DNA from 3 places in the Paenibacillus sp. FSL F4-0100 genome. Region 1 is predicted to be linked to each of the others. Evidence: predicted binding sites of a transcription regulator. Region 1 holds the regulator's gene; each other region holds the start of a gene.

Region 1 (10,474 bases):
CTTTACTATGAGATGTCAATAAATCAGATTGCGGAGTTCCTTAACCTAGCGACGGGTACCGTAAAATCAAGACTGTATCGGGCAAGGAAAAAAGTACAGAACCTGTTGAAGGAGAATGGCGATGAATGAGGATAAACCAGACTGGTATTCCCGGGCTAAAAAAGCTCCCTTTTCAGATGAAAAGTTCACATCTGAAATGAAAAAAAACGTGCATAGGTCCGTGATTTTCACCGACAGCAAGCCTAAACGTCGAAAGCACTTGCAAGTTGGATTTGCTGGAGGGTTAATGCTTCTGATTATTTTAATTGCCTTTCAATTACCTTTTGGCAGAGAGGAACAACAGAGAGCAGGGACTTTACCTCCTGGTACGGAAGAGACAATCCGGGCACAAGGCGTAACGGATGAAGGAAGGTTAAGGGTTATTGCAGTTGGACAGGAAAAAATAACGACATTGGGAGCACCGAGCTGCTTCGGTATCGAAACGGATATGTCGTTTACCGGAAACTACAGCGTACAGTATAGTACTAACCAAGTTACAAATGAAGTAACTACGCTGGGGGATCTTACTTTTATTCAACCAACATTTGCTCCGGTTGATATGATTCGCCTGCCGTTTCAAGCTGCCGATGTATTTATACTCGCACCGCAATATAGGGACTGTCATGGTATACAAATCTATGCGTTCGCAGTGGAGCATGAAACGGGTAAAGCCGTCCAGCTCCGATTTCAGGATGAATCCTTGGTTTCCTACTTTTCATATTATAGACCAGGTACTACTCCCATGGTAAAAGACAATAAGCTTGTTCTAGAGTCCACGGAGGGGCCGGGTGGGGAAGGTTCGCCGGATTATAAACCCAAACGGATGTATCGACTAGATCTTAAACAAGGCATTATGGAGCAGGCAAACTAGCTATGATCCAGCTTCGTGATCTATATAGAAAAAGCAAAGAGGTTACCATCCAATTAAGGGAGGTAACCTATTCTTCATAGATAGATATATGAAATTAGTGGACATCCCGGAAGAGTCCGATTACTTTACCGAGAATCGTAACATGGTTCAGGCGCAGTGGCTCGTAGGTAGGATTCTCCGGTTGCAATCGTACATGATCCTTCTCCTTATAGAAGGTCTTCACAGTTGCTTCGTCTTCCTCTGTCATCGCTACGACAATGTCGCCATTGTCTGCAGTTTGCTGCTGGCGAACAATGACATAGTCGCCGCTGTGAATGCCGGCTTCGATCATACTGTCACCAATAACCGACAACATGAACACCTTATCGTCGCCTACATAATGCTGTGGGAGTGGGAAGTAATCCTCAATGTTCTCCATGGCTGTAATAGGAACACCTGCAGTGACTTTTCCGACAACAGGCACTCTGGCAATGGTGTGAGTAAACAGGCTTGCGCTTTCGGACTCTTCTTGGCCAAGCAGTTCGATTGCTCTTGGTTTCGTAGGGTCACGGCGAATGAGGCCTTTCTTCTCCAAGCGGTCAAGATGTCCATGGACCGTTGAACTGGAAGCTAGTCCGACAGCCTCGCCGATTTCCCGGACAGAAGGCGGGTAACCCTTGCTACGAACTTCGTTGCGGATAAACTCTAAGATCGCCAGCTGGCGGCTGGATATTTTCGACATGCCGTATCAACCCCATTTAGTAACGTTTGGGAAAATTATAACATAGAACTTCCGTTCGTACAAACATAAGTTCTAAATAAAAATAGAACAAATGTTCTTTTTGGTATTGAATCAAACAAGTGTTCGTGTTAATATAAATCCATAAGAGAACACTTGTTTGGGAGATGATGATTCCATGTTGAAATACAGTACATACCGTAGCATTTATGAGAACGTTCCAGTGCAAACGAAGTCCTCGGAGACTTGGATCGATCAATTGAAGTCGAGAATGGCATCCATTCCTTTTATAAAGCTTTTATTCGTTCTGTTAATCGTAGCATCCTGTTGGACAGGGGCATATTCCGTTTTTGCCGGGGGGATGGATAAACCCACGGGGGAGAAGCAGGTTATTGTTCAATATGGCGATAGTTTGTGGCGGATTGCTTCCCTTCATAAACCGACAGATATGGATACGCGAGTATACCTGGATAGCATCCGAAGAATGAATGGATTGAAGGGTCCGGATATACAGGCAGGAGAGGTGTTGTCTCTACCAGTCTGGTAATGGGATAACACTACGAGAAACTCTTTCCTTATATATGTCCCTATTTCTCGCTTCATATTTGTAGGTTTGCCTGACGAAGTGATTTCACGCAGTATCGCGTGTTTAGAATAGATATCTATTGATTTCTTAACATAGAGGACCCATTTATAGGCATCATATGTTCATATTTGTTCTTAATCAGAGTTTGCAAGGGTGCAAGTTGCCTTGACAAGCTCTTTTTCACATGTTTAAGTTATACATGATATTGGAATTGGAGGAGAAGTCATGGACATCGATACTTTGGTTGAACGCATCAATGTGCTAGCAAGAAAACAGAAAAGTGAGGGATTGACCGCGGAAGAGCTCAAGGAACGGGCAGAGCTTCGGGAAATATACCTTAACAATATTCGTGGTAACTTTAGACAGCAGCTGGAATCGATCGAATGGGTAGATGAAAATGAACAAAAAGGCGGCCCGCGATTAAAGCATTAGTCGATAAACTTGCGCGTGGATCTACAACCAGTGATTCATGACCAGATAGTAGGATAGAATTATAATACTTGGGGTGCCGATTATTCGCGGGAATCGAATACGGTTACCCCAAGTTTATATGGATTGGTAATATATTGAAATTTAATCCAGGGGGAACCATATGTCACGATCATGGGAAAGAAAAGTCAACAAAAATATGTCACAGCTCAACAAGCAGCGTAAGAAGCAGGGGCTGACCTCGTACCAAGGCTCTGCCGTTACTGATAAGCATGATGTATTTAAGGGACGTAAATATGTACTTCCGTTAGTGCTTGTTGCATTGGCTGGTGTGTATGCACTTCTTGGAACGGCGACGTCCGAGGCTGCAGGTGGAAGCAACGATGTACTGAACTGGGTAGGTGTCAGCTTGTACATTCTGTTAGCGCTTATGATTTTCTTACGCAAGCCTTATTTGAAGATTGAGCGTGCTTCCGTATCCACCATGAAGTTCAATCGGGAACGTCGACTGGCTGTATCGGATATCGAGAAGATCAAATTGGCTTCGGGTTCCGTCGTGATCCAGGGCAAGGGGAAAGCAGGCAACTGGGTATTCTCGCGTATGATGAATCTTTATGATACGAAAGCGATGGGCGAAAGATTAGAAGAGTTCGCAAAAACTCATCAAATTCCAGTTGAGCATAATTAACAAATAGAATAGATCACAGTGTATATGAGGAGTGGGAGAGACATGCCGATAGCTGCGGTTTTGTTTGATTTGGACGACACGTTATTGTGGGATGAACGTAGTGTGGAAGAAGCGTTTGAAGTGACATGCCAGGCCGGAGCGAACGAGACCGGCATTGATGCGAAAGCACTTTTGGCAGCAGTACGGGAAGAAGCTAGAGCATTATATGAATCATATGATACTTTTGCTTTTACCAAAATGATTGGTATTAACCCTTTCGAAGGCTTGTGGGCTAATTTCACGGCTGGATCGCAGCCTGAATTCAGAAAGCTGCAGGAGCTGGCACCCGTATACCGCAAGGAATCATGGCGACGCGGACTTCAGCGCCTGGGCGTTGATCATGAAACATTGGCCGAAACGTTGGCTGCACAATTCGCTGCTGAACGCAGAACAAGACCCTATGTATATGAAGAAACGTTTGAAGTACTGAAGGAATTGCAGGGAAATGTAAAGCTGCTGCTTCTCACGAACGGAAGTCCGGATCTGCAGCAGGAGAAGCTGGACGGTGTTCCAGAGCTGGTTCCTTATTTTGATCATATCATCATCTCCGGTGATTTTGGCAAAGGGAAGCCGGATGTTTCCATCTTCCAGCATGCTCTGGATTTGTTGGGTGTTGAGGCGGATCAGGCCGTAATGGTGGGAGATAAGCTGACCACAGACATTAAAGGCGGGAATGCGGCAGGACTGCATACGGTTTGGATCAATCGGGTAAACCGACCTCACGATCCGTCCATTCAACCGAAGTTTGAGATCAAACATTTATCGGAGCTGCATGCCATCGTCGCATCCTTGTAAACTACACAATGAAGGACTCACACCCGAATAATGGGTGCGCAAACGTACATAGGAACAGCCCTAACAGCAGATTCTGCGGTTATGGGCTGTTTTTTTGTTGGTTACACAATTGGACTTGAGCCGTGCATTTGGCAATGATAAACGTCACACAATTGTAAGCTGCATGAGATAGAAGTAAAAGAATAATGCGATATAATGGTTTAGGTAACTTAACGAGGTTTGGTAATGACCATTACGTGAATGAACCATACATAGCCCTATTTTGTAAAAGAGGTGTAGAGCATGACCCGAAAAAAGATAGCCTTACTTGCAGCCATGGTGCTGATGGCGGTTGCGCTTGCCGCATGTAATGACAGCAAAGCGGAATCCGGAGAAGATGTGATGGCGGAACCCATTATTGTCGAGCTGTCTTTGACTCCGGAGAGCATTAAGGCTGGTGAGAAGGTGCTGATCGAAGCGAAGGTGACGCAAGCCGGCAGTCCGGTCGAAGATGCAAACAATGTGGAATTTGAAGTGACGCTGGAAGGCGGAGGCGTTCAGGCGAAGGTCCCGGTTAAGCATGATCAGGACGGGGTTTACAAAATGGAGAAAACCTTCGATGAGGCTGGAACCTATCGTATCGTTTCCCATGTCACGGCGAGAGGACAGCATTCCATGCCGTTGAAGGAACTGAAAGTAACGGAGTAACACATCGCAAAATAAATAAGGCAGCACATGGTCCGCAAGGCGGATCGATGTGCTGCCTTATTTCGTCTTCCTATTCAATCTGCCCGCAGGCTTATTGGAATTGAGGATCTTCTACCGGTGTAGCAACCCAGCCGTTCTCTTCAATGAAAAGACGAACAGCGATGATCTGCTTGTTCTCCATCAATGTGAAGAAGTGAGGTGTATTTTCCGGTACGGAAATGACATCGCCTGGCTCAAGCTCAACATTAAAGTAACCGACATCGTCGGAGCCCTTAATAATGAAGATTCCTTTACCGCCGACTATCGCACGGATTTCGTCTTCCGCGTGGGTGTGAACCTCTTCGAATTTTTTCAGCAGGTCCTCGATATTGGGCGTGGACTCGGAAAGTGTGATGACATCCCAAATTTTGTAGCCGCGTCTTGCAGCCAAGTCACGAATTTCTTCATCATAGATGTCCAAAATGCGCTTCTTATCGTCATCACTAAGCTTGAAATTTTCTTGAAGCGCTGCCGGGAGTTTTTCCATATTCCAGTGCTCGTAAACAACCTCTTGGTTACTCAGGAATTCCCGAACATTTTCTTCTCCAGTAATGCGTTCGTTCGTGTTGCGAATCACAATCTCTGCCATAGCTTTAACCCTCTTTCTCCCGTTGGATTAATATGTATTATAGCCCCCCTCACAGCATTTGTCATCTGCAAATGTTGATTTGTACCCATTGCAACGCAATATTTCGGCTTTTCTATTGAAAAATATTCTGATACACTAAGATTTAACGTTTTCGGGGGAGGTTTATGAGTTGAACAAGCCTAGCTTACAAGAAGTACTTAAAGAACGAATATTAATTCTTGATGGTGCCATGGGCACGATGATCCAGCAGGAGGACCTCTCAGCTGAAGATTTTGGCGGTCCGGACCTTGATGGCTGTAATGAAATGCTGGTCATTCATCGGCCGGATGTCATTCAGAAAATACATGAACAATATCTTGAAGCAGGTGCCGACCTGATTGAAACCAATACGTTTGGCGCAACCTCGGTTGTGCTTGCTGAATACGATATACCTGAACTTGCCCGGGAAATCAACCTAAAAGCGGCTCACTTGGCCCGCGCAGCGGTTGAAAAATATTCCACGCCGGACAGCCCGCGCTATGTGGTAGGAGCGATGGGTCCGACAACCAAGACGTTATCGGTTACCGGTGGTGTAACCTTTGCCGAATTGATCGAGAGCTACGAGGAGCAAGCCGTTGCTTTGATTGAAGGCGGGGTTGATGCGCTTCTGCTCGAAACATCGCAGGATACATTAAACGTGAAGGCCGGGAGCATTGGGATTCGCCAAGCGTTTGATAAAACGGGCGTCACGCTTCCAATTATGATATCCGGTACGATCGAACCGATGGGAACGACGCTGGCCGGACAAAATATTGAAGCATTCTACATTTCTTTGGAGCATCTGAATCCCGTATCGATTGGCCTTAACTGTGCAACGGGCCCGGAATTCATGCGTGACCATATTCGCTCCTTATCCGAAATGTCGAGAAGTGCCATCAGCTGTTATCCTAACGCGGGTCTCCCAGACGAGAACGGACAGTACCATGAATCCCCTGAATCGTTGGCTCAAAAGATGGGGGCTTTTGCTGAAAAAGGCTGGCTCAACATCGCCGGCGGATGCTGTGGGACAACACCCGACCATATTCGCGCTTTAAAACAAACGATGGATGGCTTCTCCCCGCGACCGCTGGATGGTGGGCATTTGCCGGCATTATCCGGTATCGAGCCGGTATATATCGAGCAGGAAAACCGACCATATATGGTAGGGGAGAGAACGAATGTTCTGGGTTCCAGAAAGTTTAAGCGTTTAATTGTAGAAGGTAAATATGAGGAAGCCTCCGAGATCGCTCGTGCCCAGGTCAAGAATGGCGCGCATGTCATTGATGTTTGCGTACAGGATCCGGATCGTGAAGAATCGGAAGATATGATTAAGTTCCTGGAGCTAGTAGTTAAAAAGGTTAAAGTGCCGCTCATGATCGATACCACGGATCCGGCCGTTATTGACCTGGCGCTGCAATATTCGCAAGGGAAAGCGATTATTAACTCCATTAACCTAGAAGACGGTGAAGAGAAATTTGAGCATGTGATCCCGTTGGTGCATAAATACGGTGCCGCGGTTGTCGTAGGAACCATTGATGAGACCGGTCAGGCGATCCATCGTGACGACAAGCTGAAGGTGGCCCAGCGTTCTTATGATCTGTTGGTCAACAAATATGGCGTTTCGCCGGAGGACATTATTTTCGACACGCTTGTATTCCCTGTAGGTACAGGGGACGAGCAGTATATCGGATCAGCCAAGGAAACGATTGAAGGCATCCGCATAATAAAAGAAGCCATGCCAAAAGTGCATACGATTCTCGGAATCAGTAACGTTTCCTTCGGATTGCCGGAAGCGGGCCGTGAAGTCCTGAACTCCGTGTATCTGTATGAGTGCACAAAAGCCGGATTGGACTACGCAATCGTAAATACCGAGAAGCTGGAGCGTTATGCCTCCATTCCCGAAGAAGAGCGTCGCCTAGCCGAGGATCTGATTTACAGAACCAATGATGAGACGTTGGCGGCTTTTGTCGCGGCATTCCGGGATAAAAAGATAGAGAAGAAGGTTAAGGTATCCAATCTGACACTCGAGGAGCGACTTGCATCCTATGTAGTGGAAGGTTCTAAGGAAGGCCTCGTTCCGGACTTAGATATAGCATTGACCAAATACGGCGCGCTCGAGATCATTAATGGACCACTGATGGACGGGATGACCGAGGTTGGACGTTTGTTCAACAACAATGAACTGATTGTCGCGGAGGTGCTGCAAAGTGCCGAAGTAATGAAGGCATCCGTAGCGTATCTGGAATCCTTTATGGAGAAAAACGAGACGTCGGTCAAAGGGAAAATCATGCTTGCCACCGTGAAGGGGGACGTGCACGATATCGGTAAAAATCTGGTGGAGATCATCTTGTCCAACAATGGTTATCAAATCATTAATTTGGGTATAAAAGTACCACCGGAGCAAATTATCGAGGCATACCGCCGTGAGCAGCCTGATGCTATCGGCTTGTCCGGTTTGCTGGTGAAGTCAGCCCAACAGATGGTATCCACCGCCCAGGATTTGAAAAACGCAGGCATTAGCGTTCCGATCATGGTAGGGGGGGCGGCTCTGACACGGAAATTCACGAAGACCCGCATTCGTCCCGAGTATGACGGCATGGTGCTCTATGCCAAGGACGCCATGGATGGTCTTGCGTTGGCCAACCAGCTCAGCGATCCGGTGCAGCGGACGAGAATAGCGGAAGAGATTAAGGCAGAGCAGGAAGCTGATGCTGCCGCTCCGCAAGTGGTTAAAATGATGCCGAAGCTGTCAGAAGGACTGCGATCCAAAATTTCGACCGATGCTCCTGTATATTTACCGCCGGATATGGAGCGGCATGTGCTCCGGAATTATCCGATTTCGCACATTCTGCCTTATATCAACATGCAGATGCTGTTAGGACATCATTTAGGCCTGAAAGGCTCAGTGGAACAGCTGCTGAAAGCCAATGACCCGAAGGCGGTATCGCTTAAGGAAACCGTTGATGGTATTCTGGAAGAGGCCGTTCAATCGGGGATCATACAGGCGCATGCAATGTACCGTTTCTTCCCGGCACAGTCAAGAGGAAATGATATTCTCATATACGATCCAAAAGATACAACAAAAGTATTGCATACCTTTACGTTTCCAAGACAACAGGTTGAGCCGTACCTGTGCTTGGCGGATTTCCTGAAATCCGTAGATAGCGGGGTTATGGATTACGTTGGATTCCTTGTCGTTACAGCCGGCCATGGCGTCGGAAAATTGTCCGGGGAATGGAAGGACAAGGGTGACTATTTGCGCTCCCACGCGCTTCAATCGGTCGCACTGGAAACGGCAGAAGGGCTGGCGGAGCGGATTCACCATATGATGCGGGATTCGTGGGGATACCCCGATCCGGCAGACATGACGATGAAACAGCGCTTGGGTGCGAGATACCAAGGCATTCGCGTATCTTTCGGGTATCCGGCATGCCCGGATCTGGAGGATCAGGAACCGTTATTTAAATTGATGCAGCCAGAAGATATTGGCGTTCATCTTACCGAAGGTTTCATGATGGAACCTGAGGCATCGGTATCCGCCATGGTGTTCAGTCATCCGGAAGCTCATTATTTTAACGTAGATAAGGCTTAACATTTGAATACCGGTACAGCCGGTTTGAAATCCTCCGAATGTTTCGGGGGATTTCTCCGGTTTTCAACCGAAAGGGGAGAAGAGGGATGGAACTCTATTTTCTAGGAACAAATGCGGGGGTTCCTACGCTGCAGCGTAACGTAACCTCGATTGCACTGCGTATGCTGGAAGAACGAAGAAGTTTGTGGCTGTTTGATTGTGGAGAAGGTACGCAGCATCAAATATTGAAGTCCCCGCTCAAGCTGTCCAAGCTTGAAAAGGTATTCATCACCCATATGCATGGTGATCATGTATTCGGTTTACCGGGTTTGCTGTCCAGCCGTGGTGCCCAAGGGGTAACTTCACCCCTGACGATATATGGTCCCCCTGGTATTAAGGCCTTCATTGAAACTACGCTGAACATTAGCCAATCGCGCGTTCCTTATACGATGGAGGTCATTGAACATACCGGAGGCGTGCTGTTTGAGGACGATAACTTCCTCGTGGAATCGGCAAAGCTGGATCACAGGGCCGAGAGTTATGGCTACCGTATCGTGGAGAAGGATCTTCCCGGCAGCCTGGACCTGAAACGGTTGGCGGACTATGGACTTAAGCCAGGGCCGCTTTATGGCAAACTGAAAAGAGGGGAAAGCGTAGAACTCGGCGACGGCCGATGGATTCATGCCTCTGAGGTGCTCCTGACACCGAAAAAAGGGAGAGTGGTCACGATCCTCGGGGATACAAGGCCATGCCCTGGAGTGGAGACTCTGGCCAAAGACGCCGATCTTTTGGTCCATGAAGCCACTTTCATGGAGGATCTGTCGGAGCTCGCGCACGAATACTATCACAGTACGGCTAAACAGGCGGCGGAAGCAGCGAAACGGGCTGGAGTAAGAACGCTGTTCCTGACCCATTTTAGCTCCCGGTATAAGGATATGGAGCATTTGCAGCCGCTGCTCAAGGAAGCGCAGGAGATTTTTGAGAATACACGCTTGGCAGAGGATTTCGGATTGTACCCAATCCAGCGCAAATCATAAGCCAATAGAGCTGCTATTTACAGGGAAATATCGAGTGATGGAGTGAATTATTTTCCGGGAAAGCGCAGGAAATGACAAACCGGTTGATAATCACTAATGCTTGGACACTCTTCGATTTCTTTCGACTGATTAGCTACCGGGCTGAAGTACTAGCCATGAGCCTTGCAACCGGAAGTAGCCTTCTTTACAATAATACTAACTGGGGTTTCTACGTAAGGATGCTTCAGGGTAGTGTATGAACCGAGGTTATACATATTTATACCGATATATGACGATGAATGACGATCACAGCGATGCCGAGAAAGCTCATACTTTAGCCGATGAATCATTTATGGCGTGAAGGAAAGAAATAAAGAAGGTGCTATCAA
Region 2 (10,474 bases), 2.2 Mb from region 1:
GGGATTTGCGAATAAAATAACCGAACCCAAAGAATATAGCGGCTACAACGAGAACGATTATGATCCACCAAATTGGATGCATCTGATCACCTCCTCGTTGGTTCCTCCAAGGCATTCCTTGGGAAATGTGCAATTGTCAGGTTACTCATTCATACATAAAATTTTCCGGCAGTGGAAGCTGCCGTCCATACTGCGAACGCCGTATCACGTACGCAAATCCCGCCTTACCCAGCGGAATACATTTCACTATGAATTGGCGATTTAAGAATCTTTCACAAAGTAGTCACTTTTTTGGAAGGAAAAAGGATTCTAATTTATGATAAAAAGATTCATATTTATTTTAGTATTTATAAAAAGATATTGTCAAGGGAAAGCAATGGGTAAACGTCAGTTTCATCCAACGAAACCATTTCTTTCACGAAAAAGTGCCCAATTTGCCCTTTATTCGAAATCTTCCAGTCCATCGTCCCACTCACCCTGTTGCTGATCCTCATCGACCAGACGTTTGAGTACCTGACGCACCTGGTCCCCGCCGAAGCCCCTACGCATTAAATATGCTCCCGTTTTACGTTTGCGATCCAGCATCTCCCCATGGGTTTGCTGCCATTTTTTCCGTCCCACGGCGAGCGCGCTCTCCAATTCGGCATCTGCACTGATCTCGCCCAATGCCTCGGAGATCAGCTCCGTGCCGATTCCCTTCTGTCTCAGTTCCTGCTTGACCCACAGCCGTCCCTTCTTATGGCTGGTCATTCGCTGCTCTGTCCACATCTTGGCGTATAACGCGTCATCAATCAGCTTGTCCTTCTCCAGGCGCTCCAGCGTCGTCTCCACGCTGCTCGGCTCGAAACCTTTTTGCTGCAGTCGCTGGGTGATCTCCTTGGCTGTTCTTGGCTTCCTAGCCAGATGATTCAACGCCTCTACGTAAGCCCGCTGTCGCTCGTCGGCCACGATAATTTCTTCCAACTCTTCCTTACGAAAAACATTTCCCTTGAACATCCTGTATTTCAGCATTACATCTTCATGAACGGTCATGAGGTACGGACCAAACGCGATTCGGTATCGATGTTTGGGCTTTTTCAGCATTTCGACTGAAGTTACAACCAAATCCTCGTGAGCCGGAAAATGCTCAATACCTGATGATTCTGCCTGCTCCGACATTTCTTTATTCTCTTCTTCCATATGTCGCTCCTCTCACTACCGCGCCATCCTGAGTAAAATAACCAAGACTGACTCTCAATTCTGGATAAATGCAAAGAAGACCGTCTGGTGTTACAAACACCGGACAGTCCTCAACACTTAATCGTTAACCAGCAATTTACTATTCTACTTTAAACAACTCTTGCTCTTCTATTTCCTCTTGTTCCTTATCCTTCTCGGAAGGCTCAGGAACAGCCGTAGTCAGATTGCTCGCTTCACGGATTTTGTTCTCGATAACACTAGCAATCTCCGGATTCTCCTTCAAGAATTGCTTCGCATTCTCACGTCCTTGGCCAAGACGGTCACCTGCATAAGAATACCATGCACCACTCTTATCCACGATATCGAGGTCCGTTCCGATATCGATTAGGCTTCCCTCTCTAGAGATGCCTTCACCGTACATAATATCAAGCTCAGCCTGTTTGAAAGGTGGCGCTACCTTGTTCTTAACAACCTTAATCCGTGTGCGGTTACCCACCACATCGTTCCCCATCTTGATGCTCTCAATTCGACGCACATCCAAACGAACCGTCGAGTAGAACTTCAGAGCACGTCCGCCTGGAGTCGTCTCAGGGTTACCAAACATAACACCAACCTTCTCACGAAGCTGGTTGATAAAGATGGCAATCGTTTTCGATTTATTAATAGCACCCGACAATTTACGAAGAGCCTGGGACATCAGACGAGCTTGCAGACCCACGTGGGAGTCCCCCATGTCGCCTTCAATTTCAGCTTTTGGAACAAGCGCAGCAACCGAGTCAATAACGATGACATCCACTGCACCACTGCGTACCAGAGCTTCCGCAATTTCCAACGCCTGCTCACCCGTGTCCGGTTGGGAGAGCAGCAATTCATCAATATTAACGCCCAGTTTGCTTGCATACGATGGATCCAGAGCATGCTCGGCATCGATAAATGCAGCCTGTCCACCAGCCCTCTGAACTTCCGCAATAGCATGGAGGGCTACTGTTGTTTTACCGGAGGATTCCGGTCCATACACTTCAATAATCCGGCCTCTAGGCAAGCCGCCGGTTCCTAAAGCTATATCCAATGCCAACGATCCGCTCGGCACAATCTCAACTTGCATGTGGGTGGATTCACCCAGTTTCATGATGGAACCTTTTCCGAACTGTTTCTCTATCTGACGAAGCGCCATTTCCAGCGCAGCACGACGATCTGACAATTGTTCCACAACCCTTCACTGTTGATAGTCATATCATACCTTGTTTTGACACGTTTGCCAAGCTTTTTTTCGAACATACATTCGTTTTTTTTATTCAACGCCCCTTCCGGTATATGCTCCATCCCCTATGTATAAAGAACAAGAACCGTGGCAACATCATTCGATATGCCACGGTTCTTCCGTATTTCCCATTATACTTGGAACTGTTCGTTAATTCAAGAAGAGGTACCAAGCAAGGTGTAAATTATTTACTTTTTTTGAAAAGCGGATATCTCTATTTTTGCAAAATTAATCTTGTTTGGAGGCAACAAGACGCTGCCAAAGCCGGTAGAGCAGCGCCTTCGTCGCACGGAGCCGGATCGTCTCACGGTTACCCTGGAGGTGCAGCTCATGCACTTCTGTTTCTTTTCCCCGTTGAGACAATCCGATGTAAACAAGACCTATAGGCTTGCGTTCAGCGTACCCTGGACCTGCTACGCCCGTTACCGATAAACCAAAGTCGCTGTCGGTTACCATCCGAACATGATCTGCAAGCGCTTCGGCAACCTCCGCACTGACGGCTCCCGGCGCATCATCCCCCTCGAGCAGCGCATGCGGGATATGCACAAGCTTCTCCTTGATCTGGTTAGTGTAACAGACGATCCCGCCAAGGAACATCGATGCGCTGCCGGGGATGGAGGTCAGCGTCTCCGCTACAAGGCCTCCTGTGCAGCTCTCCGCGGCGCTTAGCGTCCAGCTATGATCCGCCATCATATCTACAATAACCTTCTCAATGGGCACATCCTCGTTAGCATACATAAACTCAGGGCCTCTCTCCTGGATCCGGGCTTCCAGTTCATTCAGCCGGACCATCGCCTCAGCCTCGCTGGAAGCCTTCGTGGAGATTCGGACGGTGACCTCCCCTTCCTTGGCATACAATGCAATCGTCGGATCGGTCTGGGCCGTAATCAGGTCTTCCAGGCGCTTATCAAGCGCGGACTCCCCGATGCCTGCGAATTTGAGCATCTTCGAATAGATGGGAAGCTCTCCCGTAAGCACATGCTGCAGAAGCCAAGGCTTGGCCTCCTGCTCAAACATCGGCATCAGTTCTTTCGGCGGACCCGGCAACACAATATAATGAGTGCCTTCATACGATACCGCGTTCCCGACGGCGAGGCCTGTTTCGTTCGGAAGCGGAGTCCCTCCCTCGATGGCCAGGGCCTGGCGCCGATTGTTCTCGGTCATTACGGATCCCCGTTCTTGGAAGAAACGTTCGATCCGGTCCATAGCCATCCGATCAATATGCAATGAACGATTCAGAAAGGATGCGAGCGCATCCTTCGTCAGGTCATCCTGTGTGGGGCCCAGGCCGCCGGACAGAAGCACGATATCGGCTCTGCTGCTGGACAGCTGCAAGGTCTCCTTGAGCCTCTCCATGTTATCCCCGACAACGGTTTGATAGTACACATCGATTCCCATTGAGGCAAGCTGTCTGGACAAATACTGTGCATTGGTATTCACAATCTGTCCAAGGAGAAGTTCGGTTCCAACTGCAATGATTTCTGCTTTCATGATTCGTCGATCCTCCTGTATCTTCTATCTCTTCACAATACTCGCCACTCGCCGTCACAAATTTATTACCCTGCGGAAGAAAAAAGCAATAGGATAGCTCCTATTGCCGTTATGCCCCGGTACCTTTAAGAAGATGCCTGTTCTGGACAAAATATTCGATTCCCGAATAGATCGTAATTATCGCGGCAGCCCAGATTGCAATGACATCAAACGGAATTCCCAAGAATACAAACGGGAAATTATTGATCAGAAGCGCGACAATTGCCACAATCTGAATCACCGTCTTGATTTTTCCTGATTGACCTGCTGCAACGACGGAACCTTCCAGGAGCGCAATTTGTCTCAAGCCAGTAACCGCGAATTCTCTGCTGATAATGACAACAGCAATCCATGATTCACATTTCCCCATCTCCACAAGCGATATGAGGATAGCTGCCACCAGCAGTTTGTCCGCGAGCGGATCCATAAGTTTACCCAGGTTTGTCACCATATTGTTTTTCCGGGCCAAATACCCGTCAATCCCATCCGTGCTTGCAGCAAGTATGAATATCAAAGCCGCAATCAATTGGTTATAGGGCAGGACAAAATCATTCCATACAATAGGAGCCGGATAAAAATCAAAATCCACCAGCAGAAAAATCATCATGACAGGGATCAAGCAAATGCGGGCCAACGTGATACGATTGGGTAAATTCATGGGGCAACCTCCCTTGCAACGGGTTGTCTTGAAATTTTCGCAGACCCCGCGACTGTTATCCATCTGTACTTCAATAGGGTCGCTCTTCCCAAGAGCCTAAAGGGTTTGAAGCGTGAAGCGCTGTCTGTCATATTCATCCCCCAGTGATCTATGTATACGTTAATCCTTATATATCGTTTTTTAGTATAATATTTCCGCTCACGCCCTGTCAAAAGAAACAACCTGTCCATCCAATCCTACGTGAGCCTGTGACGGCGTTTATTTGAAATTGGTGAACTGCAGGTCCAGAGAAAGATCCGCTTTGCGAAGCAGCTGCATGATCTGTTGAAGATCGTCCTTGTTTTTTCCGGTTACCCGAATTTGGTCACCTTGAATCTGACTCTTGACCTTCAGCTTGGAATCACGGATCAATATATTGATCTTTTTCGAATTTTCCTGATCGATCCCTTGCTTTAAGGTCAAACGCTGGCGAACGGTACCCATGGAAGCCGGCTCGATCTTGCTGTACTCCACATTTTTCAGCGACAAGCCCCGTTTCACCATCTTGGTTTGCAAAATATCAATAACGGCGTTGAGTTTATACTCGTCATCGGATGCAATGACCAGTGCGTCCTTGTCCAGCTTCAAGCTGCTCTTGCTGCCCTTGAAGTCAAAACGGTTCTCAATCTCCCGCTCCGCCTGATTAACCGCATTACTAAGTTCCTGCATATCCATTTTGGATACGATATCAAATGAATTTTCTGAAGCCATGGTGAATCCTTCCTTTCATTAACGATAATGCTTCTATTATAGGTAAAACATAGAGACAAGTCTAATCCCATTAAGGATCAGCGGGTGGATCCGGAACGAAAAAGACTCCGCTTATCGCCAACACCCGGCGAAAACGAAGTCTGCTCCTTCAACTGCTAGCTTTCTCATCCTGCACCGGACGGCGGAACATGCTCAATATACCAAGCAAAATATGTGCCAGTCCAAAGCCTAATATGCCATATCCCCAGTCGCTTGGAATCAAATAATAGCCCAAGAGGCTGACGATGACGCCTAATCCGAATATAATCCAGTTGACCGTCACGAAAGCAACACCTCTTCCATGAAGCGAAATAACAGCATGCAGCTGCATGCTGTTATTTTGGCCTGGAGGTGAGACAATTATTCTACATCCGTAGTGCCTGTAGAGTCAGTAGTACTGGTATCCGTAGTCCCTGTGGAACCATCTGCCGGCTCCAGCAAGATACGCGACGTTGATTTCCCATCTGTTACGGGCTGGCCGCCAACCGTAATGGTGGTTGCAGCGGAATTCCCCGATTTCACGTAGAGTCCCTGGCTATCCAGGTCAAAGCTGAGCGCAGCACCATTCTCAAGCATTTGGAAAGCCAGCTTCTCCCCGGAGGTATTGTAACCACGATACACTTCTACCCAGCTCTTTCCTTCACTTGTTGCCACAATTTCAACCTTCACAGACGAGCCTGATACCTTAAATACGGTGTTCTTGCCTTCCGTCCGGTCCTGCGTCACCGTAGTTGCTCCAGGCGTTGTATTCCCTGGTTCATCGATGTCCGTGCCATCTGTTCCATCCGTTGCGTCTGTTCCTTCACCGTCTGTGCCTTCGTTACCTGTACCGTCCGTGGCGTTATCGCCGCCCTGCGCTCCGTCACCTGGGGTGGCGGGATCCGTATTGCCAGAATCTTCCGGCTTTTGCGCTTGATCCGTCTGCGTCTGGTCATTATTGCTTACCTGAGGTTCATCCTTAGGCTCATTCGAATTGATTGCCACCAAATAAATGACGACAACGATCAGAATCGGGAATGTCCACATCAGCAGAGTAGGCAGCCATTTCATGTTCCGTTCGGCTGAAGGTCTGGTGGCACGCTTTTGAATAACCGGCTCCATGGTCGCTTCCGGTTCGGATTTAGGCACATCCTGTTTATGACCTTCAAGCAGTTCGTCCGGGTCAATCCCCACCGCTTCCGCATAGGTTTTGATGAATGCCCGCACGTAAAAACTGCCGGGAAGTACTTTGTAATCCCCTGCCTCGATGGCTTCCAAGTATCGCTTGCGTATTTTTGTCATTTCCTGCACATCATCAAGGCTCATCCCTTTTTGTAGACGCGCCTCCCTCAATTGCTGTCCCAGTTCGGACATGCCATCACCTCCTACTTTAGAATTTCGTGGTCAAAGTCAAAAAAATATTATAAATCGTCACTATAAGAGCCCGTGAACGTATCATAAACGATTTCCTCTTCCGGATTGTTTCGCAATTCGATTATAATGTCGAAATCATCATAGGAATATTCGGATTCGCGAACAAAAATATCCGGATGCTCGATCACCTTCGTGCTCCCCATCCCCATAATATCCTGCAGGAGCTGATAGTGGCGCTCATTCGATCGGATCGTGCTGACAATCCCGTCAATGATGAAAACGTTGTTCGAGTTCATCTCGTCCTCAGAGAGTTGACTGCGAATGGTTTGGCGGAGCAGCGTAGAGGAGACAAACGTCCAGCGCTTCATCGCGCAGACGCTGCCAGCGATAATGGACTCGGTTTTGCCGACGCGAGGCATTCCGCGAAGACCGATGACCTGATTACCTTCCCTTTTGAACAATTCACCCAAAAAATCAACAAGTAAACCGAGCTCATCACGCGTAAAACGAAACGTTTTACGATCATCCGAGTCCCGGTCAATATATCGTCCATGTCGGACAGCCAAAATATCCACCAGTTTTGGGGGTCTCAAGGCTGTTACCGTAATATTTTTCATTTTGTTTAACATTTTGCCCATCAGGATAATTTTTTCTTCATCATCCGTTTCCAGCAGCATTCCGCGAGTTTGGCCTTCAACGCCGTTAATTGTCAGGATGTTGACTTCGAGCATACCTAACACGGATGCAATGTCACCGAGCAAACCAGGTCGGTTCTTATGTATCTTGTATTCCATGTACCATTGATTCGATTCCACAAAGACACCTCTTTGCACTTCTTTTCCATCAATATTCGACAAATTTCAGCGAAAATCGCACGCAAAAACAGGTCAAATGAAAAATGGGTCACGTTAATGATATATAAAATAAAAATGAAAGGCAAGTATTAACGATGACATGAAAATTACATTCTTTTTTCTTGACAAAAAGCCCCCGTTGGCGGGGGGCTTTTTGCAAGAGGGTTATGCGTTGTTCTTGGCCAGTTTCACCATCAGACGCGCGATAACGTGGCGTTCTTCCTCGTTACCTACATCCCACAATTCTTTCAGTGCCCGGTTAGATGAGTTTTGCGGATCAACCTTCTCATCAAGGAAATCACCAATCTCATAAGCCAGCTGAGAAATGGTGTCTTCACTCATACCCGCTTTCTCGGCTTGAACGACACGATCGCCCAGGAATTTCTTCCAAGAATCAAAGTTTTTGATTACGGATGACATGAGTTAAATCCTCCTTTTGCGTGGTGGCAATTCAGATTTAAAGTAACAATAGTAATATGTCCCCGTAACCAATACCTTATGAGTGGTGAATTGCACCACGAACTTACGATCAGGTCACCCAGCCGCCATTCGGGCTGATCACTTGCCCGGTAATGTATCCCGACTCGGGAAGCGCCAGAAAATACACCAGTGATGAAATCTCATCCGGCTGTGCCAATCTGCCGACCGGAATCTCATCCTCCAGCATGCGGATCTCATCCGATTCCAGATGCCCCAGCATGGACGTATCCACCGCTCCGGGTGCAACGGCGTTCACCGTCACGCCTGATGGGGCAAGCTCCTTCGCAAGGGCCTTCGTAAAGGCGTTAACGCCGCCCTTGCTTGTTGAATACAATACCTCGCAGGAGGCACCCGATAAACCCCAGATTGAGGACACATTGATAATCCTGCCAAACCGCTGGGAGATCATACGCCCCATAAACGCCTGGGAACACAGAAACATCCCTCTCAGGTTAATGGACATCAAAGTGTCCCACTCTTCTTCCGTCACGTCAGACAGAAGCCCATAATGGGATACCCCGGCGTTGTTTACCAGGATATCGGGCTCCATATCATGACTCTGCAGCTTCTCTTTCATGCGCAATATCTGCTCTTTGTCGCGAAGGTCCGCAGATACGGTTAATACCTTAGCTCCATAGCCCATACAGCGACGGGCAACTTCATTGGCCGCTTCATGCGAATTCATGTAGTGAATAACCACATTCATGCGTACCGAGGCAAAGCGCTCGGCAACAGCCGCACCAATGCCTCTGCTCGCACCGGTGATCAGCACCGTCATTTCCCCGATCGGTTTCAGTTCTCTTCCCATGTCTTGCTTCATTACGGACTCACAACGATCGATACGGCCAATTGATCCCAATCGACATGCTCCTGCAGGCGGCGGTTTACATCATCAATGGCAATGGATTCATAAACCGAAAGAACCTTGAAGAAATCCACCCCGCGGAATTGATAGCGAGTGAATTCATGAGCAATGTTTTCCGGGGAATTGAGCATACGCAAGTATCCGCCCATTTTCTTTTTGCGGGCACGTTCAAAGTCGGAGACCTGAAATCCGGTTGCCTTTAGCTTATCCACCTCTGTGCGGATGCGCTCCAGCAGTTGATCCGGATCCTTCGTATCTCCGCCAACAGCAGAGAACGCATACTGGGGTGAACTGTTATACTCATGGCCGAAGCTGTCGGAAATCAAATCTTCGTCATATAGCTGCTGATACAATTCCGTACTGGATCCGAACAGGAGATCCATCATCAGCTTCGTTGTCAAATCGCGTCGCAGCTGCTCCTCGGCCGTTAAACCGATCTGCTTCTCCTTGAAGCCGAACAGGCATTTCGGAAGTGATACAGCCAGGCGGCTCTCTCTCCGCTTCTCTTCAACTCCCTGCGGCTCTTGATCGAATAAACGCTCAATGGAGCCTTGCTTCTCATACGATTTCGCGGCTTGATTCGAACGGATCAGGTTCATCGTTTCTACAGGATCTACGCCACCCACCACGAACAGCAGCATGTTGCTCGGGTGATAAAACGCATTGTAGCACGTATACAGATCTTCCTTCGTAATCGTCCCGATGGATTCAACCGTACCGGCAATATCAATATGCACCGGATGCACCTTATACATCGCTTCGATCAGACCGAAGTATACGCGCCAATCCGGATTGTCCTGGTACATGTTGATTTCCTGGCCGATAATCCCTTTTTCCTTCTCCACGTTCTGATCGGTAAAATAAGGGTTCTGCACGAAATTGATCAGTGTCTCCAAATTTTCATGGATGTTCTCCGTGGCAGAGAAGAGATACACGGTCTGGTCAAAGCTTGTAAATGCATTCGCCGAGGCACCGTTCGAGGCAAACTTGGCAAAAATGTCGCCTTCCGGCTCCTCAAACATTTTGTGCTCGAGAAAATGCGCAATGCCATCAGGTACGCGAGTTTCGGACTCGCCTTCGACCTTGAAATGGTTATCCACCGAACCGTATTTGGTTGCGAAGGTCGCATAAGTTTTCTGGAAGCCGGGTTTAGGCAGCACGTACACGTGCAGCCCGTTATCCATCACTTCGTAGTACAGCGTCTCCTGCAGGTTGTCATAATGAATGCTCTCCACCGGCTATTCCTCCTTTTGACCTTTCAGGAAATAGATCGTATCCAGCGAAAATGCCGCAGCCGCCTGCTTCACATCATCCACTGTAATGCCTTCCACCTGCTGCAGCAGCTCATCCGGCGTACGTTCCCGGCCTGAGAGCGTCCGATTGAAGTCATAGGCAATCATCTCAAAGGCCGAATCCTGCATTTCCTTAATTACGTTGCGAATCATCGCTTTCGTTTGGGTCATTTCGATATCCGTAATGGCACCCTTAGCCATGTCATCAAGCTG
Region 3 (10,474 bases), 720 kb from region 1:
TCGCCACTGAACCAGTCCGCCAAATGAAGAAACCGACTTTCCTGGTCGCCCTCGGCCTCGCCGTATTTCTCTTCAAACAGCTCCTCCAGCATATCCTGCCGCATTAAATCCGCCTCATGTTCATTCAGAATGCGGAATCCCGGATCCAGCGGTATTAACTGATAATATCGCCGAATGACTTCCATGCAAAAGGAGTGCAGCGTTGTAATTGACGCCCTACCAAGCAAAGCAAGCTGACGCCGGATATGCTCATTGTCCGGATCCCGGTCCAGCTCACGGTCAAGCGCTTCCCGAATCCGTCCCCGCATTTCGGCAGCCGCAGCCTTGGTAAACGTAGCTACAAGAAGCCGGTCTACGCTGAACCCCGCGGAATCGTCGAGGATTTTGCGAATGATCCGTTCAACCAGCACGGCGGTCTTCCCTGAACCCGCTGCAGCTGCAACCAGCATATCATCGCCCGACAGCGCGATGGCTTTCCACTGGTCGTCACTCCACATGCTGCCCTCGGGTTTTGCTATCATCTCTCTCACCGGCTCTCTCCTCCCTTCGGATGTCCAAGCATATCCCAAACCTGATCTTTACCCGGTTTACCCAGCAGCTGATATTCGCTGCCCTCAATTGCGTCGTCGAACTGGCATACAGGCCGGAAGGAACAGTACGTGCAGGCGGTCTCCTGCTGAATCCGGTACGGCACAATCGCGACATCGCCCCCCGTAATTCTGGAGCCGATATTCAGCATATTCTCCCGCACGGCGGACAACAAGGTCTCCCACTGGTCAGGTGTTGCCACGGCTGCGCTGCTGTAGAAGCTTCCGTCCGTTTTGACGGCGACAGGCAGAATAGCCGAGTGTCCTTTTTCAAGGAAAGAATCCATGAGGGAAACCGCTTCGCGGTCTGCCAGCAGCAAGCCCTTCATTTTGTAACGTTTGAGCAGCTCCTCTGCCGCCTGCTCCGGCGTCATGCCGTTTGCAGATTGCAAGATTGGATCATGAACGTGGAAATACAAGGTTCCCGCAGGCAAAGCCTGTTCACCGAGCCAGTCCTCCGCAAACGTCAGCAACACGTCCAGATAGGTCAGCATCTGCAGGGATAATCCGTAATAGACCTCATGCAATCGCAGATCCTTCTGGCTGGATTTATAATCGATGACCCGAAGCATGATCCCATGCTCTCCGCGTGCCATGTCGACCCGGTCAATGCGCCCGACAATCTCCATCTTAACCCCGTTCGGCAATTCAAACGTCAGGGGTGGCAGCGGCTTCCCTGGACCGAAATCAAGCTCAAGGCCGATCGGCTCGAATTTGCCGCGCCTTGCTTGTTCACCCAGAATCACGGATGCTCTGCCCACGATATTTTTCAGCTTGCGCGAAATATATCCGTATCGCTTGGAGCTAAGCAGGATTTCACCCTGCAGCATGGGAGCAAGCCGATCGACGGTCGCTTCCGCCTCGCGCAAGCATTCCTCCGCGGTCAGGTCTCCCCAGCTTCGATGCTGGGATTGAAACTTCATGGCCATGCTGCTCAAGGCAGCATGAAATAACTGTCCGATGTCAGGAGCCTGAAGACGGTACAGCTGCCGTTCTCTCAGCTTCAATCCATGGGAGGCAAAATGGGAAAACGGGCACGCAACAAAGCGCTCCATCCGAGATACGCTTGTTCGCAGCTTCGTTCCATACAACTGCCTGCTCGTTTCCTGCTTAAGTGGCCGGGCTTCATTCCGGTAAGACAAGGACGAGAGCATCGAAGAAAGACGCGACCTTAAATCCGGCCGTTCCGCGTACCAATTGTACACATGCCACCAAATGTTCGGAATCTCCTCTCCATTCCTCCAGTCCCGTAGCCGACCCGTCAAGTAAGCCAACGTCTTATTAGGACGTGACGCATAATGCTCCTGCTCGCAGGCCGATTGCCCGGCATGCGGTCTTGGAAACAAAGGCACCTCTTCCATCTGAAACATCAGCTTCAAATGGCGGATGACCTCGGATGGCAGTAACGTCTTACCTTCATCATCGGCCGCAGGATAGCTGACCCAAAGCTGCTTGCTGGCCGAAGTCAGAGCATTATAAATCAGGAACCGTTCATCCAGCAGTCTTCGGGATATGCTTGGAGCAAGCTCCAATCCGCGGTCTTCGAGCTGAACACGCTCCGGTTCTGTCAGGATCCCATCGTCCTGAAACTGGGCTGGGAGAACACCATCGTTAATGCCGAGCAGAAAAGCATATTTCACCCCGCCCGTCCGTGTCCGATCCATGCTGCCGATCAGCACTTGATCCAGAGACGGAGGCACCAGAGCCATTTTCATCTCCGTAAGTCCCGTACCCAGCACACCCGTGAACAATTCGGTGCTGAGCTTCTCCGCACCCATCATCTCCACAATCTGGTCGAGCAGGTCAAGCACAGCCCCCCATACCTGGCGATGCTCCCTGGCTTCCTCAGGACGCCCGGCATCCAGAGCAGCGCGGCTTAACAGCTCCAGCTTTTCGGGAACAGCGGTTTCCTCCAGAAGCCGATAGACTGCGGTGCTCTGATCCATTGCACTCGTTGCCTTTTTCATCCGCTTCTCAAACGCATGCAGCGGCTCCACAATCACCTTTCTGGCATACTCAATCACCTGCATGCCATCCGGATTGCGCACCTCGCTCTCGCCATCCTCTAATGAGAGGCTTGGAATTCCCTTCCACGGGCGGCCATCCGTCCAGCGCGAACCCTGAATTCCGGAAGCCAGCACGTGGTTCTCCAGACGATCCATGTCCTCACGGGTAAGCGAACCGTCCAGCGGCAGCAGCAGATCCGTCTTCACGCAGCGGAATACGTCCTCGTAACGCCAGCGGCGTCCAATGACATCAAGAGCAGATCGAATAAATTCGACCAGCGGATGGTGCAGCTCGCTCCGCTTCTGATCCAGAAAATAAGGAACACCGTATTCCTTGAACATAGGACCTATCAGGTGCTCATATTCTCCCATATTCCGGACAAACACGGCCATTTCCCGGTATCGTGTTCTTTCTTCCCGGGCGAGACGAACCATCTCACGTAAAGCTCCTTCGATTTCAGCCCGGCGGTGACTGGCAGAATGCAGAAGAAGACCTGTCCTGCTGCCGTCCGGATTGCTCACTGTATTTCCATCTCGCGCAGCTTCCGTCCAACGTTTCTTCCGATCATAACCGCGCTCGAGGTGGGCAAGCAAAGGGGATTCTTGAAACCGTGGAAGAACATCGGGTTGCAGAATACGATGCTCCATATCCAACCCCATCTCATCGGCAATGCCTTTAAGCTCTATGTACGTCACTGCGGTAGGATGAAAGAGATCCAGCTCATGCGGAACATTGCCGTTCGTATAAGGCTTGTCCAGTGTCAACGCAATCGTTACATGGTTGGCATGGGCCATAATTTCTCGGAGCACCCGGTACTCCTGCGGCGTAAAACCATGGAAACCATCGATCCAAATGTCGGCGCGCTTGATATAGTCCGATTGGGTCACGCCCGCTGCTAATGAGGCCAGCGTATCTTCCTCATCCATGTAGAACCGTGAAATCTCAAGCTCAAAATCACGAAAGACCGTTACGATGTCCTCCAGCTTGCGCCGAAGCATCGGTGAATTCCCGGAGCCAGATATCATCTGTCCCAGCTGCTCCTCTACGCAGGATGCGTCAATGCAATAGCGCTTCATTTCCGTATACAACTCGCTCAGCTTACCGACAAAACCATGCTGCTCTCCCGAAGCACCGAACAATTGGAGCTCTTCTTTGCGCCTCCGCAAAATTTTGTACAGCAGCATGCGCTTGCCTTCTTCACTGATCGCCACCTTTGCGGCCCCGCCGCTTTCCTGCATGACGCGGTAAGCCAGTCGACGGAAACTAAGCACTTGCGCGCGCATTATCCCGCGAATGCCTCCCGCATTAACGAGTGCATGCTCTGCTTCATAGGACCCTTGTTCGGGAACGATCAGTATCATCGGATTCCCCTTGGGATCTTGCTCCAATCGCTCGATCATCTCTTGGCGGATCGACGTGCTCTTGCCGCTGCCCGACCTGCCGATAACAAATTGAATGCTCATGCTATGCCCCCTTTACATCGTCTTTCGAAAGGGACTCCTTCACCCTTCTTAACAAGCTGCGCTTCCGGTGAAATCATGCCCTTGAATCTATGAGTCAAATGTATCAAAATTCATATGAAATCCACGTTTTGGTTCGTTGTCTATCAAAAAAGATGTTGATTACTAGTATAGCATAAGTATCGTTTGATGGAACATACGTTTGGATTTCATTCCCATTCCAAAATATTGCGGACATACAAAAAAGGATCCTGCCATCGTGGTTTACCCACCATGGCAAAATCCTTCGCATCAACCGCTATAGCTGTGGCAGTTTACAGCTTTGATTTGCTGCGCACTTCAAACACGGCAAATTTCAAATAATGCCCCTCATCGACCCCGAGAATTTGCGGGTGATCCTTGCCAGCCGCACGCCATTCCACGAGTCTTAGAATTTTGCCGGCATCTTTTGCAGCATCCTGAATCGTCTCCAGGAACAAATCCGGCCGCATATGGTACGAGCAGCTTGCCGTAACCAAATAACCGCCTTCATTCACCAGTTTCATTCCATGAAGGTTGATGTCCTTATATCCCCGGCAAGCTCCCTTGACAGCAGACCTGGTTTTGGCAAACGCCGGCGGGTCCAGAATGACCACATCCCAGGAACGTCCACCTCCCGCGGTCAGCGGTTTGGAGGTATCCACTTTCTGATCCCCTTGCGCACGCTGCTCACGTTCTTCCAAGCCTTTTACCTGGTTGCGCAAATATTGGAAGGCATCGTCCACTACAAACTCCACGCGATCCTGGAATCCGTTCAATTCCACATTCTCTTTGGCGCTTTCGATAGCATGCTCCGATATGTCAAGACAGGTTACTTTCTTGGCCCCATAAAGGCATGCGTGCAGCGTGAAACTGCCCGTATGCGAAAAGCATTCCAGCACCGTAGCACCGTCCCAATAGGGAAACGTGACTTCTTTTCCGCTTTTGTTCACCGGCAAGGACTTCATCTCACCGTCCCGTTCCACAGTCTGAAGCGTGATCCCGCTGCGGTCTCCCCAACCCTTCATTAACGGTTTTATGGATGCCCGGTTCTCGCGCTGATCAAAGAAATATCCCGTCTTCTGACCTTCTTCAATATCCACTTTGATCTTCAAGCCGTTCTCCGTCACCGTCACGTGGCGAGGACACTCCCCGTAGAGAATACCCGTGCGCTGTTCCAGACCTTCCAATTCCCGGATGGATACATCGCTTCGTTCATAGATTCCTTTTGGCTGGACCACCTCGACAAGCGCGTTCACGATATCCTCACGGCAGCGATCCATGCCCAGCGTCAGCAGCTGGATGACCAGTACGTCATCAAAACGGTCCACAATCAGCCCTGGCAGAAAATCCGCCTCGCCATAAACCAGCCGGTAGGCGTTCTCATCTCCGATAAACCGTTCCCGATGTTTCAGGCATTCCTGAAACCTGGCGGCGAAAAAGGCCTTGTCCATCGTCTCAATCGGCTCATACGAAACGGTGCGTACGGTGATTTGAGATTGCGGGTTGTAATAACCGGAGGCGAGAAAACGGCCTTGATGGGTTAATACCGATACGATATCACCCGGCTTGGGTTCACCCTCGACAGAGGCAATCTCGCTTTTATAAACCCAGGGATGCCCCTGCTCCAGTCTCTTTTTTCGACTGCGCTCCAAAATTACCGATGGCACTGTATTTCACTCCTTAAGTTATCCCCTGGCCATTTCAATAGGCATGCATGTCCGCCAAGGGTCATATACGTAATTAAGATAAAAGTCTATCTATTCGATGCTGAGTGACTTCCTGATTCACTTCGTGTTAGATATAGAAAACCTACCTTTGAATCGCGGTCGCTCATCCTTGATTGGCCTCGATTGGTTTTCTTATCAAAAGAGAGCTTTTTGAACAACCTCTAAAAGGAGAACATCATGCTATCCTCACTCTGGTTTCCCATCTGTTATGGTCTTGTCCTGTTCCTGTTCGGCATGAAGGTCATGGAGGTTGCGCTCCAACGCTGGGCCGGTCCGCTGTTGCATAAGTGGCTCCATAAAGCGACATCCACGCCCCTGAAAGGCATGATCGCCAGTACAGCGGTCACGGCCCTGCTGCAAAGCAGTACCGCCGTTACTGTGCTGGCAATAGGTTTCGCCAATGCCGGATTGTTGAGCCTCGCCGGTACTTTGGGCATTATTCTCGGCACGAACATCGGCACAACGGTAACCACCGAGCTCATCAGCCTGCAGATTGGACAAGCCGCCATGCCTCTGCTTGTCCTCTCGCTCATGCTATGGGTCGGGGCCGTAATCGTCAGCGAGCGCGTGCCTCCGAGCTACGACAAGGTAAAAAACAATTTGATCCGCAGTCAGTTTTTATGCCTCGCTGTCGCCGGATTCTCACTGGTGCTGCTTGCTATACAATTCATGCAGTCTATTGGTCCGACTCTGCAAAGCCTCGGTTTATTCCAGTGGTTCCTGGACCACGCTTCGCGGAGCGTCCTCTGGGGTATAGCAGCCGGAACGATATTGACTGCTCTGATGCACAGCAGCGCAGCTGTCATCGCTATGGCTATGGGGCTTGCAGCCAGCGGTGCGCTGCCTCCGGAGATCGGCGTTGCCATCGTTCTGGGCTCCAATGTCGGCACCTGCGCAACAGCACTTATAGCAGCGATTGGCAGTACCCGAGCAGGGCGATTTGTGGCCTGGTCCCATATGGGGCTGAATATCGGCGGTGTTCTGCTCTTTACTCCGTTCATATCAGGCTTAACCACCGTATCCGGATGGTTAGCGGCGGATCCTGCTGGACAAATCGCCCATGCGCAAACCTTATTTAATATCGTATGCTCGCTTATTGCGCTTCCACTATGCTATCTGCCCTTCTGGAACAAGCAGGCACAGACCTAAAGTTTCATATCTTCATCCGCAGGAATGCTAACCTCAAGCAGCATTAGCGCTTTACGCAGGATGATATCATTGTTGTTATATCCGTTGCTGCGCTGCTTCCTCCATGCGGCCAAAGGCTCAAACCAGTCCACGCCGTTGATTTCCTCGATCTGGGGTTTTAAGCTACCTTTTTCTGCTTTAACCAGATAGTAATGGACTTCCTTGTCCACCTGGCCGAATTCGGGATGATGGTATTTATATGCAATAATGTCCACTGGAGAGGTGATGGATCCGACTATACCTGTCTCCTCGCAAATTTCTCGAAGTGCAGTCTGCTCGACGGTTTCACCGGCTTCCATCTTGCCCTTGGGAAGCGAGGTTTTTCCATAACGGTCCAAAATAAGCTGGATCTGAAGCGCCCCTTCATGATGACGGTATACCACGCCGCCTGCGGAAATCTGTGTATATGTCATGTCCTATTCCTCCTTCATGTACAACAAGGATTCCACTTCCGGTAGCCAGGAAATGAAATCCTTGTCTGGTATGGCCGCTATTGGAATTACTGGGCAGCTGCCTTTAGTCCATGATCTATGACGCTGAGGAGTTCGCCCTCGCATTCATTTACACCAGCTTTGGTTACTTTTACGCGGCACAGTTTGCCTTCGAGATCAGGCGATCCGTTGAAAACAAGCTGCAGATAATTATCGCTATAACCCTGCATCTTTCCGCCATTAGGAGCACCCTTGTACTCACGCTCCGGTATCACTTCCAGAATCTGACCTACAAAACGTTCAGCATAAGAAAGCTGCAGCTGCTCCGACAAGTCAATCAAATCATGCACACGTGCATTCTTCACTTCCTCGTCCACCTGATCCTCCATCCGTGCTGCCGGCGTACCGGTACGCTTCGAATACGGGAATACATGCATCTCGGAGAACTGAATTGCCTTCATCAGGTCATAGCCGTTACGGAACATCTCATCGGTTTCGCCAGGGAAGCCAACGATAACGTCCGTCGTAATGCCCACATCGGGCATGGCTTGACGAATCAAGCCCATCTTGTTATAGAACTCTTCGGTTGTATATTTACGGCGCATCCGTTTCAGTACCGTATCATCCCCCGCTTGCAGCGGTATATGAAGATGGCGGCACATTTTACTGGAGCGATTCAACACATCCAGCATCTTCTCATCGATCTGGCTTGCTTCGATGGAGCTGATGCGGATCCGTTCCAAACCGTCTACCCGGTCAAGATCCCACAGCAAATCGGACAATCTGTAATCTTCAAGATCATCTCCGTATCCGCCTGTGTGAATACCGGTCAGCACGATCTCCTTATAACCCGCTCCAACCAGCTGATGCGCCTGCTTGATGATGCTCTTCGGATCACGGCTGCGTGACAAACCGCGGGACCAAGGGATAATGCAGAACGTACAGAAGTTGTTGCATCCGTCCTGGATTTTTAGAAATGCGCGAGTACGTTCCGCAAAATCCGGAACATCCATTTCCTCAAATACCCGGGTCTTCATAATATTGCGAACTGCATTAATCGGCTGACGCGTCTTTTCAATATCATGGATGAAATCCATGATTTTATCGCGATCCTGGTTCCCGATCACAAGATCCACACCCGGGATATCCAGAATTTCTGCAGGCGAGGTTTGAGCGTAACAGCCCGTTACAGCCACGATGGCCTCGGGATTGCGGCGAACCGCACGTCTGATCATCTGACGGCTCTTCTTGTCCCCTGTATTGGTAACGTGACAGGTGTTAATCAAATAAACATCTGCGGTTTGTTCGAAGTCCACCTGGTCGTAGCCTTCATTTTTGAAGTATTGCCAGATGGCCTCGGTATCGTAAAAATTGACTTTGCAACCCAACGTATAAAACGCTACGGATGGCATGTTCAAACGCCCCCCATTTCTCCAGATTCATATAGTGTGCAGGCAAGCGCCGTCATGCCGGCAGTCTCGCAGCGAAGGATCCTCTTTCCAAGCCCAACGGATACGGCTCCTGCATCTTCGGCCGCTTGGCATTCCTCTTCCGTAAAACCGCCCTCGGGTCCTACGACCAGCAGCAAGCTGGCCTTCTCGGCCGAATTCGGCAGCGCCTGCTCTACAAAAGGCTTCAGCACGTCCCTCAGCTGGGAGCCATGCTCTTTTTCATAACAAAAATATACGGCATCGTAGCCGGAAAATGCTGCAAGCAGATTTTTCCACGACAGAGGCTGTTCAACAGACGGTATCCGGTTACGATGCGCCTGTTCAGCCGCCTCCTTCGCAATCTTGCGCCAGCGTTCCAGCCGTTTTCCTTCCTTCTTGGCATCGTACTGAACAATCGTTCTGTCCGATAGGAAGGGCACAAAGGACACCGCGCCAATCTCGGTGCACTTTTGGATGACGGTCTCCATCTTATCGCCTTTCGGCAAACTCTGAGCGATGCTCACTTGCAGACGCGGTTCCTGCGTCATCTCCATGGGTTCAATCACAACGGCGATGACACTGGCCGCTTCGATGCTCTCAATCTCCACCATGGCTTCGCGGGATTCCCCATCGCTTACAATCAATTTATCACCAAGTCTGCCTCGCATGACCTTGGTAATATGACGGGCGTCATCGCCCGTAATCTCAACACGGTCTCCCTCGAATTGTGCGGGAGTTACAAAATATCGCTGCATCTTTATCCTCACCTAACTCCAAAATCGCCAAACCCCATCATACAACTTTTCGTGCAAACTGACCAGAGAAATCCGCGCCATTATCCCCCGAACATCTTAATGAACAGATTCAAAAAGTCGATGGATAATGCATGCGCTGCATCATATAATGGCTTAATCGTATATCTCTGAAAGGTTGGCAGCAATATGATCAACAGAAAAATAAGTATCGACCACTGCTCGAACTTCTGAATCCTCGCACTGACGCGCGGAGGAAGCACATTCTCAAGAATCCGGTAGCCGTCAAGCGGTGGTAACGGAATCAGATTAAAGAGGAACAGAAAGAAATTGAGAAGTATGAAGGTATTGAAAAACAAATGTATCGCTTGATCTGTTTTGGTGACGCCAATCGGCTCGATCACACCGAACTGATAGAGTCCCGCATAGATCAGCGTTCCAAGTATACCTAACATAAGATTGCTCAGCGGACCAACCGCCGCCACAATGATACTCATTCGGCGGGGGTTGCTAAAGTTCTCGCGATTGATCGGTACCGGCCGTGCCCAGCCGAAACCCGCTATCAGCAAGAGAATAATCCCCAGAAAATCAAAATGCACCGCCGGATTCAGCGTGACCCTTCCCAGCAGCTTGGCCGTTGGGTCTCCGAATTTATTCGCAAAATAGGCATGCGAAAACTCATGCACGGTAAAGGCAATGATTAAAGCAATCAAATAAAATGGAAGTTGTTCCAGCGGATAGAATAACAGTCGATCCAAAAAATCCATAATCAGTTCTTCCTCGCCACGAAGGCAACCCAATCATCCTCGCGGCAGATGTCGGCAATTTCGAAACCGGAGGCAATCAGCGCCTTCTCCACGATCTCTTCTTT

What was found. The regulator LexA, encoded in region 1, represses DNA repair genes until DNA is damaged. The targets are predictions, from matches to a motif close to CGAACATATGTTCG.
Region 2: the regulator LexA is predicted to act here: its motif matches at 2,451-2,464, upstream of recA (recombinase RecA).
Region 3: the regulator LexA is predicted to act here: its motif matches at 4,246-4,259, upstream of addB (helicase-exonuclease AddAB subunit AddB).

Annotation. Positions count from the first base shown of each region.
Region 1 covers NZ_CP150303.1:2,884,148-2,894,621, forward strand. The annotation lists gene MHH48_RS12895 (sigma-70 family RNA polymerase sigma factor) at 1-129, shown strand, start outside; gene MHH48_RS12900 (hypothetical protein) at 122-910, shown strand; gene lexA (transcriptional repressor LexA) at 1,005-1,631, opposite strand; gene MHH48_RS12910 (LysM peptidoglycan-binding domain-containing protein) at 1,807-2,175, shown strand; gene MHH48_RS12915 (DUF896 domain-containing protein) at 2,440-2,646, shown strand; gene MHH48_RS12920 (hypothetical protein) at 2,807-3,331, shown strand; gene MHH48_RS12925 (HAD family hydrolase) at 3,374-4,165, shown strand; gene MHH48_RS12930 (FixH family protein) at 4,448-4,852, shown strand; gene MHH48_RS12935 (cupin domain-containing protein) at 4,944-5,480, opposite strand; gene metH (methionine synthase) at 5,650-9,090, shown strand; gene rnz (ribonuclease Z) at 9,177-10,106, shown strand.
Region 2 covers NZ_CP150303.1:5,066,558-5,077,031, forward strand. The annotation lists gene rny (ribonuclease Y) at 1-82, opposite strand, end outside; gene MHH48_RS22755 (RecX family transcriptional regulator) at 442-1,179, opposite strand; gene recA (recombinase RecA) at 1,319-2,380, opposite strand; gene MHH48_RS22765 (competence/damage-inducible protein A) at 2,669-3,931, opposite strand; gene pgsA (CDP-diacylglycerol--glycerol-3-phosphate 3-phosphatidyltransferase) at 4,041-4,628, opposite strand; gene MHH48_RS22775 (YajQ family cyclic di-GMP-binding protein) at 4,887-5,378, opposite strand; gene MHH48_RS22780 (DUF4175 domain-containing protein) at 5,527-5,700, opposite strand; gene MHH48_RS22785 (helix-turn-helix domain-containing protein) at 5,778-6,770, opposite strand; gene MHH48_RS22790 (DUF3388 domain-containing protein) at 6,818-7,585, opposite strand; gene MHH48_RS22795 (DUF3243 domain-containing protein) at 7,790-8,044, opposite strand; gene fabG (3-oxoacyl-ACP reductase FabG) at 8,154-8,924, opposite strand; gene MHH48_RS22805 (pitrilysin family protein) at 8,924-10,204, opposite strand; gene MHH48_RS22810 (pitrilysin family protein) at 10,208-10,474, opposite strand, start outside.
Region 3 covers NZ_CP150303.1:2,166,344-2,176,817, reverse strand. The annotation lists gene addA (helicase-exonuclease AddAB subunit AddA) at 1-521, opposite strand, end outside; gene addB (helicase-exonuclease AddAB subunit AddB) at 527-4,057, opposite strand; gene MHH48_RS09495 (class I SAM-dependent rRNA methyltransferase) at 4,369-5,742, opposite strand; gene MHH48_RS09490 (Na/Pi symporter) at 5,980-6,951, shown strand; gene MHH48_RS09485 (NUDIX domain-containing protein) at 6,948-7,403, opposite strand; gene mtaB (tRNA (N(6)-L-threonylcarbamoyladenosine(37)-C(2))-methylthiotransferase MtaB) at 7,490-8,833, opposite strand; gene MHH48_RS09475 (16S rRNA (uracil(1498)-N(3))-methyltransferase) at 8,836-9,606, opposite strand; gene MHH48_RS09470 (site-2 protease family protein) at 9,687-10,370, opposite strand; gene prmA (50S ribosomal protein L11 methyltransferase) at 10,373-10,474, opposite strand, start outside.